Regions from separate parts of the Brevibacillus sp. MS2.2 genome, predicted to be linked through region 1. Evidence: predicted binding sites of a transcription regulator. Region 1 holds the regulator's gene; the other holds the start of a gene.
The links. Region 1 encodes CtsR, which represses protease genes until heat stress. Its sites were predicted from a motif close to ATGGTCAATAAAGGTCAAACA; they were not measured.
Positions count from the first base shown of each region.

Region 2: a site for CtsR is predicted at 2,650-2,670, ahead of HP568_RS23905 (ATP-dependent Clp protease ATP-binding subunit). Genes of this name have one in related genera too.

Region 1 covers NZ_JABSUZ010000060.1:18,984-24,780, reverse strand. The annotation lists gene HP568_RS28895 (UDP-N-acetylglucosamine--LPS N-acetylglucosamine transferase) at 38-1,159, shown strand; gene HP568_RS28890 (HAD hydrolase-like protein) at 1,189-1,875, shown strand; gene HP568_RS28885 (CtsR family transcriptional regulator) at 2,064-2,528, shown strand; gene mcsA (protein-arginine kinase activator protein McsA) at 2,545-3,063, shown strand; gene mcsB (protein-arginine kinase McsB) at 3,083-4,156, shown strand; gene HP568_RS28870 (ATP-dependent Clp protease ATP-binding subunit) at 4,223-5,797, shown strand, end outside.
Region 2 covers NZ_JABSUZ010000034.1:46,656-52,452, forward strand. The annotation lists gene HP568_RS23900 (YqaA family protein) at 1-401, shown strand, start outside; gene HP568_RS23905 (ATP-dependent Clp protease ATP-binding subunit) at 457-2,595, opposite strand; gene HP568_RS23910 (MFS transporter) at 2,728-3,867, opposite strand; gene HP568_RS23915 (TetR/AcrR family transcriptional regulator) at 3,932-4,528, opposite strand; gene HP568_RS23920 (cupin domain-containing protein) at 4,677-5,039, opposite strand; gene rbsK (ribokinase) at 5,049-5,797, opposite strand, start outside.

The sequences.
Region 1 (5,797 bases):
GCGTTGGAGTAGGCGAGGTTATGAAGGAGAATCGTTCATGAAAAAAATTCTAATCTTTTCCGCTTCCATCGGTAACGGACACAACCAGGCAGCGCGGGCCATGCAAGAAAGCTTGGCTGAGAGTGGTTGCACATCAATGATCATCGATACGTTGGAATATATTAGCCCCACCTTTCACAAGATTTTGCTGGAAAGCTATATGAATCTGCTAAGGCTGTCACCCAAGATGTGGGGCAGAATTTACCATAATACAGAAAAAACCCGTTTCTTCGATATGAATGTGCTGATGAATAAGTTATTGGCAAACAAACTGAAAAAGCTGATCAACAGTGTACAGCCTGATGCCTTTATTGCTACGCATCCGTTTGCAAGCTGTATGCTTTCCGTACTGAAAGGGAGAAATGATTGGAAGGAACCAATCTATACGATCATTACTGACTATACCATCCATCCTTCATGGATTAATCACCATATCAATTATTACTTCATCGGCCATGAACAACTGTATTACCTGTTAGACGTTTATCGACAGGACCATCAAAAATTCATTCCGATGGGCATTCCTATCATGAAAAAATTCAGCTTGCCATTGGACTCCGATTTGATTCGGCAAAAGCTTGGCCTCGCTCCTGGACAAAAAAGCATCATTCTGTCAGGGGGCGGATTGGGTCTCGGCTCGATGGAAAAGGTATTAGATGGGCTAGAAGAGATTAACATTCCGCTGAAAACCTTTGTATTAACAGGGACAAACGATAAGCTGTACAATAAAGTGATAAATCGTACGTATCGCCATGAAGTCGTTCCACTAAAATTCATCAATAACTTCCACGAATACTTGGAAACGGCTGATTTAATTGTCACCAAATCAGGCGGACTTACATCAGCTGAAGTAATGAGTAAACGGGTACCCATGATTGTTTACAACCCTCTGCCTGGACAGGAAGAGAGGAACAGCCACTTTTTGCTCAATAATGGATGTGCGGTACACGCGAATCTGTCAGAGCAATTGATTTATTTTATTGATGAACTATTGCATAGCCCGTCCAAGGTGGATTATATGCGGAGAATGGGACAGAAAATCTCGAAGCCAGATGCTGCACAAAGAATTACCGAGTTCATCATGGATGATATGAATATGTTGCCAGGGAAAGTAGAATAGCGGCCTAGCCAGACAAAATGGAGGAACCCATGACTGTACCATTCGCCATATTATTTGATATGGATGGCACGTTACTTCAAACAGAAAAGCTGTCCACTCCAGCATTTATTCGAACGTTTGACCAGCTTCGTCAAAAAGGGCTATGGCAAGGGGAAACCCCAGACGAACGTGAATTGATCAATGTACTGGGAATGACGATCGAGCAGATCTGGGACAAATTACTGCCGGGTGCGAGTGAGGAAGCTATTCGCTCAGCCGACGCCTTCTTGCTAGACAATGAAATCCAGTTACTCAAAGAAAGAGTGACCGAGCTATATCCGAATGTAAAATCAACCTTGGAAACGCTGCGAGAAAAAGGATTTGCTTTGTTTATAGCAAGCAATGGGCAGGAAGAGTACATCGATGCCATTTGCCAGGAATACGAATTAAAGCCGCTAATGACCGATCTGTACTCAGCTGGCCGTTTCCGCACACATTCCAAAAATGATCTGGTTGCCAAATTGTTGTCTGATTACAAAATCGGGCAGGCCATCATGGTAGGGGATCGTCACTCCGACGTGGAAGCAGGCAAGACAAACGGTTTATTTACCATTGGATGTGACTTTGGTTTTGCCAAACCAGGTGAGCTTGACGGGGCAGATGTCATCATCACCAGCTTCACACAGCTACTGAATCATTTGCCAGCAATCGACACCAATACACAAGAACAAACATAAACCATTCCTCAGGGAGTGGTTTTTTTGTTGATCATGTCCAAGTTTCAAGCGACCCTCTTTTGCCCACACTAGAATGTGTAAGGGACACTTGCGGGCACGCACTAAACCCATTATAATTAACGTCAAAGATAGTCAAAGTCAATAGGTAACCTCAGAAGAACATACACAGAGGAATAGGAGGCGATGACTTGCGTAACATCTCGGACATCATTGAACATCACTTGAAAAGCATCATTACAAACAGTCCCAATGGATCGATCGAGATTCAGCGTAGTGAGCTTGCCGACCATTTTCAATGTGTGCCGTCTCAGATCAATTACGTCATCAATACGCGCTTTACCGTTCAAAAAGGGTACATTGTAGAGAGTAAGCGCGGGGGCGGCGGGTATATTCGCATACGCAAGGTGCAGATTGTCAGCAAAGCACGCTTGCAGGAATTGCTAACAGAGGAACTGATTGGTGAGAGCATCAGTCAGAGCGTGGGAAATGCGATCGTAGAAAGACTATTTGAGGAAGGATTAGTCAACATCAGAGAAGCAACCTTGATGAAAATCGCTACCTCACGAAACGTATTAACGCTAGAAGCTGAATTGCGGGATCGTTTGCGGGCAAATATTTTAAAGCAGATGATCGCAGCAATCTTGTTGAAGTAAAAGGAGGTATGATGTTATGAACTGTGAGGAATGCGGAAAACGACCGGCGACACTTCATTTGACGAAAATCGTCAATGGCGAAAAAACCGAATACCATATTTGCGAGCAGTGTGCTCATGAAAAAGGGGACGTCTTTACCGGCTTTCACAACTTCAGCATCAACAATCTCCTGTCAGGACTTTTAAAATTTGATCCCATGCAAAAGAATGGACGCGAAACGGCAACGAATAAGCCGCTTCAATGCGAAACATGTGGACTCACATATTCTCAATTTAGTAAAAGTGGCCGATTTGGCTGTAGTGATTGCTACACTTTTTTGGGTGATCGACTGGACCCCCTTTTCCGCCGGATTCATGGAAACACACAGCATAGTGGAAAAGTACCAGAGCGGATGGGTGGCAAACTGAAGATCCGTAAAGAGCTGGAGCAACTAAAGCAAGCGCTGCAAAGTCATGTCGCCAGTGAAGAGTTCGAGAAGGCAGCAGAAATGCGCGATCGAATTCGAGCATTGGAACAAAAAATGGCCCAATCGTAGCAAGGGAGGTTAGCTGGTTATGTCCCAAAAGCAGTTTATGCAAAACCCGTGGAGCAATTGGATGAAAGGAGAAGGTCCTGATTCCGACATTGTCATTAGTACACGGCTGCGTATCGCCCGTAACCTGCGCCAGCACCCCTTTCCGTTATTGGCAACGGACTCACAGGGCGAGGAAGTCGTCAGAAAGGTAACGGAAGTAAGCGATTCGGAGGCAATGCGCAAAAGGCATCAGCTTCAGGTCATCCACATGGACCAAATTAATCCGTTAGAAAAAAGGGTGCTTGTAGAAAAGCATCTGATTAGCCCTCACCTGGCAGAGGAATCTCGCAAAGGTGCCGTATTACTTCGTGAAGATGAGTCTGTCAGCATTATGGTTAATGAAGAAGACCACATTCGAATACAGGTACTATTACCCGGGTTTCGTTTGAACGAGGCATGGGAAATAGGTACGAAAATAGACGACATTTTTGAGAAAAACTTGAACTACGCTTTCGACGAAACACGAGGATATCTTACAAGCTGCCCAACCAATGTGGGTACGGGAATTCGTGCATCTGTGATGCTGCACTTGCCGGCGCTGGTGATGACGCAGCAGATCAGTAGAATTTTACAGGCAATTAATCAAGTTGGTCTAGTCGTTAGAGGAATTTACGGAGAGGGCAGCGAAGCTCTAGGGAATCTTTTTCAGTTATCCAATCAGGTCACACTGGGGATGTCTGAGTCGGATATCCTTTCCAATCTCTACGGTGTAGCTAGACAGATTATTGAGCAAGAGCGTGTGGCACGTACTTATTTGCTGGAGCATACTCGGGTTTCGCTGGAGGATCGGATTTTTCGATCGTATGGTATCCTGATGTACGCCCGCACAGTAGAGTCCAAGGAGGCGGCTCAGCGTCTGTCCGATGTACGTCTGGGGATTGATCTAGGCATCATTCCGGATGTATCTCCGCTGGTTCTAAACGAACTGTTAGTCACGACACAGCCAGGGTTTTTACAACACCACGCTGGACAAAAGCTCACTCCGGACCAACGCGATGAAAGAAGGGCAAGGCTGATCCGCGAACGTCTGCGCGTAGTAGAATCACAAGAGTAATCGTAATGGTATCAAGCAATTGTTAACCATATAGAGAAAAAACACGGTTATACGGAGGTGTACGATATGATGTTTGGACGTTTTACAGAACGAGCACAAAAAGTACTGGCGCTTGCCCTGGAAGAGGCGGTTCGTCTCGGACACAAAGATATTGGGACAGAGCATGTGCTGCTGGGACTCATTCGAGAAGGCGAAGGGATTGCGGCGAAGGCATTGCAATCACTTGGGCTTGGCCTCGATAAAATCCAGAGCGAAGTGGAGTCGTTAATCGGGCGAGGAACCGAGCAGTCCGGTAGTAATTACACACCAAACTATACACCTCGCGCCAAAAAGGTTATTGAACTGTCGATGGACGAAGCCCGCAAGCTGGGTCATACCTATGTGGGGACTGAACATATTCTGCTTGGCTTGATCCGTGAAGGAGAAGGCATTGCTGCGAGAATCATGAACAATTTGGGCGTTAGCCTGAACAAGGCACGTCAACAGGTGCTCCAGCTTCTTGGCAGCTCGGAAATGATGGCATCTCATCAACCGTCTGGAGGGAACCCAGCGGCAAATACGCCGACACTGGACGGCTTGGCAAGGGATCTGACTGCAATCGCTCGTGATGGCGGGCTGGACCCTGTCATCGGTCGCCAAAAAGAAATCGAGCGTGTGATCCAAGTACTTAGCAGACGCACCAAAAACAACCCTGTTTTGATTGGGGAGCCTGGCGTCGGGAAAACAGCGATTGCAGAAGGTCTTGCCCAAAAAATCGTGAACAACGAAATTCCGGAGACCCTCCGTGATAAGCGCGTCATGACCCTCGATATGGGAACCGTTGTTGCGGGAACCAAATATCGCGGTGAATTCGAAGATCGTCTGAAAAAAATCATGGACGAAATTCGCCAAGCAGGAAACATCATCCTGTTTATTGATGAGCTACACACCCTGATTGGTGCAGGTGGAGCAGAAGGCGCTATTGATGCCTCCAACATTTTGAAGCCTGCTCTGGCACGTGGCGAGCTACAGTGCGTAGGTGCTACTACGCTGGATGAATATCGCAAGTACATCGAAAAAGACGCGGCACTGGAGCGTCGTTTCCAACCGATTCAGGTTGATGAACCGACAGCGGAGGATGCTATTCGTATCCTGCATGGCCTTCGTGATCGTTACGAAGCCCACCATCGTGTCAAAATTACCGATGAAGCAATCGAGCAGGCAGTAAAACTGTCTGACCGCTATATTACGGAACGCTTCCTGCCTGACAAGGCCATCGACTTGGTCGACGAGGCGGCATCCAAGGTTCGCTTGCAATCCTTTACGGTTCCACCAAACCTCAAAGAGCTGGAGGGACGTCTGGAAGAGGTACGCAAGGAAAAAGACGCTGCCGTACAATCACAAGAGTTCGAGGAAGCAGCAGCTCTTCGCGATCAGGAGCAAAAACTGCGTGAAGAACTGGATAAAACGAAAAAAGACTGGAAAGAGCGCCAAGGTCAGCTAAACATGGAGGTTACGCCAGAAGACATCGCACAAGTAGTGGCGAGCTGGACGGGTATTCCTGTGTTGAAGCTGAAGGAAGAAGAAACAGAGCGCTTGCTGAAGATGGAAGAGATTTTGCACGATCGCGTCATTGGCCAAGATGAAGCAGTCAAATCCATC
Region 2 (5,797 bases), on a different contig from region 1:
CCGTTCTGTACAAAATCCTCAAGAAGGAATGGATTGATTCTGCCACAGCGATGTTCCAAAAGAAAGGCGAAGTCGCGATCTTCATCGGTTCGTTTACCCCCATTCCGTTTAAAGTGTTTACAATCATGTCGGGTTGCTTGAAATTCCCGTTGTGGAAATTGATTGGGTACGCGGCAATTGGACGGGCAGTCAAATTTTACGCAGTCGGATTTTTGTTTTATTTTTACGGCAAAATGGCGGAAAATATGGTCCATAACGTTTCTCTCTATATCTTTCTCACCGTTGTGCCGCTCATCTTGGTCGGGCTATGGGTGAAGAAAATCATCGCCAAGCGCCGCCAAGTGAAAATGGAAAGCGCTGGAGTCAGCAACGGCGTCAATGAGAAAGTCATGAATAAATAAAGACGATCATAAAAAGCAAAGAAACCCCAGATCGGGGTTTCTTTTTTTACGACGGTTATCCTTTTTTCACTCGAATGACATCATCCTCGACATCAATGACCATAGCTGTCACATCGTCTTCTTCCATCACCAAATCTGCAATGCCATCCTCGACATATTGCTGAATCACGCGTCGCAATGGACGTGCCCCAAAGGAAGGGTTGTAGCCCAGCTCAGCCAGCTTTTCTTTTGCGGCATCTGTCACGGTGATCTCCATTCCTTGCTCAAACAGATTGCCCCTCACATCTTGCAGCAGCAGATCGACGATTTTGACCAAATCCTGTTTTTCCAGATGGGCAAAGGAAATGATCGAGTCGAAGCGGTTCAGGAACTCCGGCTTGAAGTACGCCCCGAGAGAATCCAGCACGGTAGCAGGCTCGGGCGCTTTTGCTCCAAAGCCGACAGAGATTTTTCGCTCGCTCACACCTGAATTGCTCGTAGCAATGATGACCGTCTCTTTAAAATTCACCGTACGACCCTGACTGTCTGTCAGACGACCATCCTCCAGAATTTGCAGGAACATGTGCATCACGTCCGGGTGTGCTTTTTCGATCTCATCCAGCAGGATAATGCTGTACGGGTTGCGGCGTACGCGCTCTGTTAGCTGACCTGCTTCTTCATGACCGACGTAGCCAGGAGGAGAACCGATCAATTTGGATACCGAGTGCTTCTCCATGTACTCGCTCATATCGAGGCGGATCATGGAATCACGGGTCCCAAACAGCTCCTCTGCCAATGCTTTGGACAGCTCTGTCTTCCCTACGCCAGTTGGACCGACGAACAGGAAGGAAGCGATCGGTCTGTTTTTCGGTTTCAGACCTGCCCGACTGCGTCGAATCGCCTTCGCTACTTGAGTGACTGCCTCGGATTGACCAATGACTTTTGCTTCCAAATGAGCGGCCAGGTTTTTCATTTTCATCTGCTCATCACTTTGCAGCTTGGTAACCGGAATCCCAGTCTTTTGCTCGATCAAGGCTTGGATGTCCGTGACGTCAACCTGAACGCGTTGCTCCTTGCCCTCGATTTGATCCAGCTTCTCTAAAATACCCGCTTCCTCGTCTCTCAGACGGGCAGCTCGTTCGTATGCTTCTTGCTCCGTCGCTTCCTTTTTCTCCTGATTGATTTGTGCCAGCCGCTCATGCAGCTCTGCCGTATCAACCGCGGAGGATCTCAGGTTCAAGCGAGAGCCCACTTCATCCATGAGATCAATCGCCTTGTCAGGCAAGAATCGATCCTGGATGTAACGATGGGAGTATTCCACGGAGGCACGAATGACATCATCCGAGTAAGCAACTTGATGGAATGCTTCGTATTTCGGACGCAATCCTTTTAAAATCTCGATGGCTTGTTCTACGGTTGGTTCCTTGACCATAACTGGCTGCAGGCGGCGCTCCAGAGCAGCGTCTTTTTCAATCACGCGATACTCTTTTAACGTTGTTGCCCCAACCAGTTGCAACTCACCGCGAGCTAGCGCAGGCTTCAGAATGTTCCCTGCATCCATGGATCCCTCCGCAGAGCCTGCTCCCACCAAGAGATGAATCTCATCCACAAACAGGATGACATTTTTGCGTTTTTGCAGCTCGGCAATCACTTGCTTCATTTTTTCCTCGAACTGTCCGCGAATTCCCGTCCCTGCAACCAGAGAGGCGACATCTAAAATATACACCTGCTTGTTTTTCAGCTTGGTCGGTACTTGCCCTTCCGTAATACGCAGGGCGAGGCCTTCCGCAATCGCCGTCTTCCCGACTCCTGGCTCTCCGATCAGAACTGGATTGTTTTTGTTGCGTCGGTTCAAAATCTCAATGACACGCTCAATTTCCTGTTCGCGTCCAATCACAGGGTCAATCAGTCCGGCACGTGCCGCATCGTTTAGATTACGACCCAGGTCATCGAGGATGCCTCCACCACGCTCTGGTGCTTGTGGCTGCGGTTGGCTGGAAGATTTGCCCGGGTTCATCGAGCCTTGAGCAAAGCCTTGCAGGAACTCATCCAGTCCAGAGAAGGAGGAGAAAGGACTAAAGCCCATGCCCACTCCCATTTTGTTGGTCAGCTTTGTCTGGCAGTCTTTGCACAGATCGTATTTCTGTTGCTGATTTTGTAAGCGTATATGAACAGTCACAGTTGCTTCTCGTTGTTTGCAGATTTCACAATGCATATTCAATCCCCCCAAAAGCGTTGTTTTGGAATTCAGAAGGTCTTCGATTTTTGATCTTTGACCTTTCCTGACCTTCGATGACTTTATTATAGTTTGACCTTCTTTGACTTTCAAGAGGGATTGTATGGTTTTTTACACTTTGCCCTTTCGCAGATAGGGAACGATCGAAAGTAACCCTATACCAGCTAAACAAGCACCTACCCACAATGGTGATACAAGCCCGTAGCCACTGCTGATCCCGATCCCACCTAAGGAAGACCCAATCGCAACACCCAATGTAATAAAGGAAGTATGAACAGTGTTTACCATCGTCCCACTGCCTGCTGTATTCATAACTCGTGCGATCATGGCCGGATTCATCGCTACACCCGTCAATCCAATCAGAACAATGGAAAGCACAGCGATCCATTTATTTTCGGCTCCTACGGCAAACAGAACCAATGCCGCTAAGAGTATGCTTAATCCCGTTACAAGGATTCGCATGGTAAAACGATCAGCAAGTCTGCCAATCACAATATTTCCGATCACCGTCGCGATCCCATAAAAGGCAAGCAAATACGGGATACTCGCATCCGAAAATGCCGTTACATCCGTAAGAATCGGAGTAAAATAACTAAACGCTGCGAAGGTACCGCCAATGATCAGCATACTCGTTGCATACGCGGCCCAAAGATGCGGATTATGAAAACTGCCAAGCTCATCCGCTACGTTTATCTGGTCTTTTTGTGCAGAGGAAGGGAGCAACCATTGAATCAAGATCCCTGATAGCAATACGACAACGGCAACAGCCCAAAAGCTCATTCTCCAGCCGAAAAATTGTGCAATCACGGTTGTCAGAGGAAGTCCGATGACAGTAGCTATCATTAGGCCAGCCAAAACAATCGAAGCGGCCTTTCCCCGTGAATGAGAGGGAACCAGGCTGGCTGAAATACTGACGGAGATGCCAAACGCTGCGGATGAAGCAATACCCGTTAGGATTCGCGCAAGCATCATTGACTCGTAATCCCAAGCCAATGCTCCCAACGATTGGCCAAGGAAGAAGACGGCAACCAAAGAAAGCAGCGCTTGTTTTCGGCGAATGTGCAAGAGAGTTGCTGTTAGGATGGGCCCCCCTATCACCATTGCTCCTGCATACGCTGTAATGAAATACCCGATGGAGGGGATCGTCACATCGAAATCATCGGCAAGCTCATTCATCATCCCAGCCACCATAAATTCAGAAGTCGTCATCGCAAAAATCGCTACCGCTAACAAATAAATCATCGACGGCATGAAGAAACACTCCTCACTTATTATTGTAACACTCGGTACAAAAATCACTCAAAAAAAGAGCGCTTTACGCGCCGAAGATAGATTCCATGGTGCCATTCATGATTTGTTCAGCCAATGCCCGATTTTGTGTGGATGTATTCAACACACGGAAGCCATAGTAACTACTTAAAAATAGGCTAGCCAAATCCACAGCAGATCGTTTTTTGGCGATTTCGCCCGTTCGCAAGCCTTCTTCCATCACTTGTTCCATCGTTTGCTTCAAAAGTTCAACATGTCTGGAGACGATTTCTTCAATCTTGGGATCGTCTTTTGCCCGTTCCAATCCCGCATTGATCAGCAAACATCCCTTTGGATTCGTTGATTCAAAGTCTTCCACCAATGCCCAAGCTAAAAAGTTTTGCAACCGTTCTTTCACGGAACCCGGGCTTTCCAATAATGCCCGCTGTTCTTGAATCCCAGTATCGTGATAGTGTTCCACCACCGCTAGATAAAGGTCCTGTTTGCTGCCAAACGTATTGTACAAGCTACCTTTCCCTAGTCCAGTATCACTGCATAAATCATGCGTAGAACAACCATTGTAGCCTTTTGACCAAAACGTTTTCATGGCCACATCTACGATGGACGTGTAATCAAAATCACGAGGTCTGCCACGTTTACTCAACGGAATCCTCCTTTCGTTTCCAACTGTTATGGAAATCTTACATATTATGTACCGTTCGGTCAACAAATGAAATATCTGCAACTGTAAACCATGCCTATAGAAAAAGCCCATTTTGAAAATCATCTCTCAAAACAGGCTTGATCTTTGATTATATCCTCTCTAAATCTGTTACTGTTTTTTCGTTTACTTGATCTCCAGTATTGAGCGTCGTCTTTGGTTCAAGCAATAATACATGAACCTCTTCCTCTGCAACTGGCATATGCTCTACACCTTTTGGAACAATGAGAAATTCGCCTTCGTTTACCCAAACATCTTTATCGCGAAATTTAATAAGCAGCTTCCCTTTCACAACGTAAAACATCTCATCCTCATTTTCATGCTGATGCCAGACAAACTCACCTTTCAATTTCGCCAGCTTTACATAGGAGTCATTGATTTCGCCTGCAATTTTGGGATTCCAATACTCATGGAATAACGCAAACTTTTCAGCTACATTGACCTTCTCCATCATTCTCCCCCATTAAAAAGAGTATGCTTGTACTTCATCGAAAGTAGGCAGGGATGGTTGAGCACCGTTCCTTGTAACGACAATCGCTGCTACTTTGCTGGCAAAAGTGGCCGCTTCTGTTTCTGTCATTCCTTGTGTGATTCCAACGGCAAAAGCTGCTGTAAAGGAATCGCCTGCCGCAGTTGTATCCACTGGCTCTACGCGGAAAGCCGGGATATGGGTCGCCTCATCGGCGGTTACTAACAGAGCCCCCTTTTCCCCCAATGTCACGATGACGCGCTTTGGTCCAGCAGACAATAGCTTTTTGGCTGCTGTATGTACTTCGTCTATCGTAGATACAGGCATTCCTGTGAGAATAGAAAGCTCTGTTTCATTTGGGGTTAAGGTATGTACATGGGTTAATAGCTCACTGGATAGCTCACGTGCCGGTGCCGGATTTAAAATGACCAGTTTACCGAGTCGGGCAGCCTCTTTGACTGTATATTCCACGACGTGCATCGGGATTTCCAGTTGGAGTAATACGACGTCGCTTTCCTTTAAAATAGACAGATTGTCTGCAAGATGCTCGGTGCTGACGAGCCCATTCGCACCCGGAACGAGCACGATGTTATTTTCCCCATCATCACTTACATTGATAAAAGCCATGCCTGTCGTACCCGAGCATTTGATCCCCTCTATGTGAACGTGCGCATCCGTTAGCCCTCCCAGCATGACCCGGCCATTCTCATCTTCTCCTACCATTCCAATCATGGAGACATGTG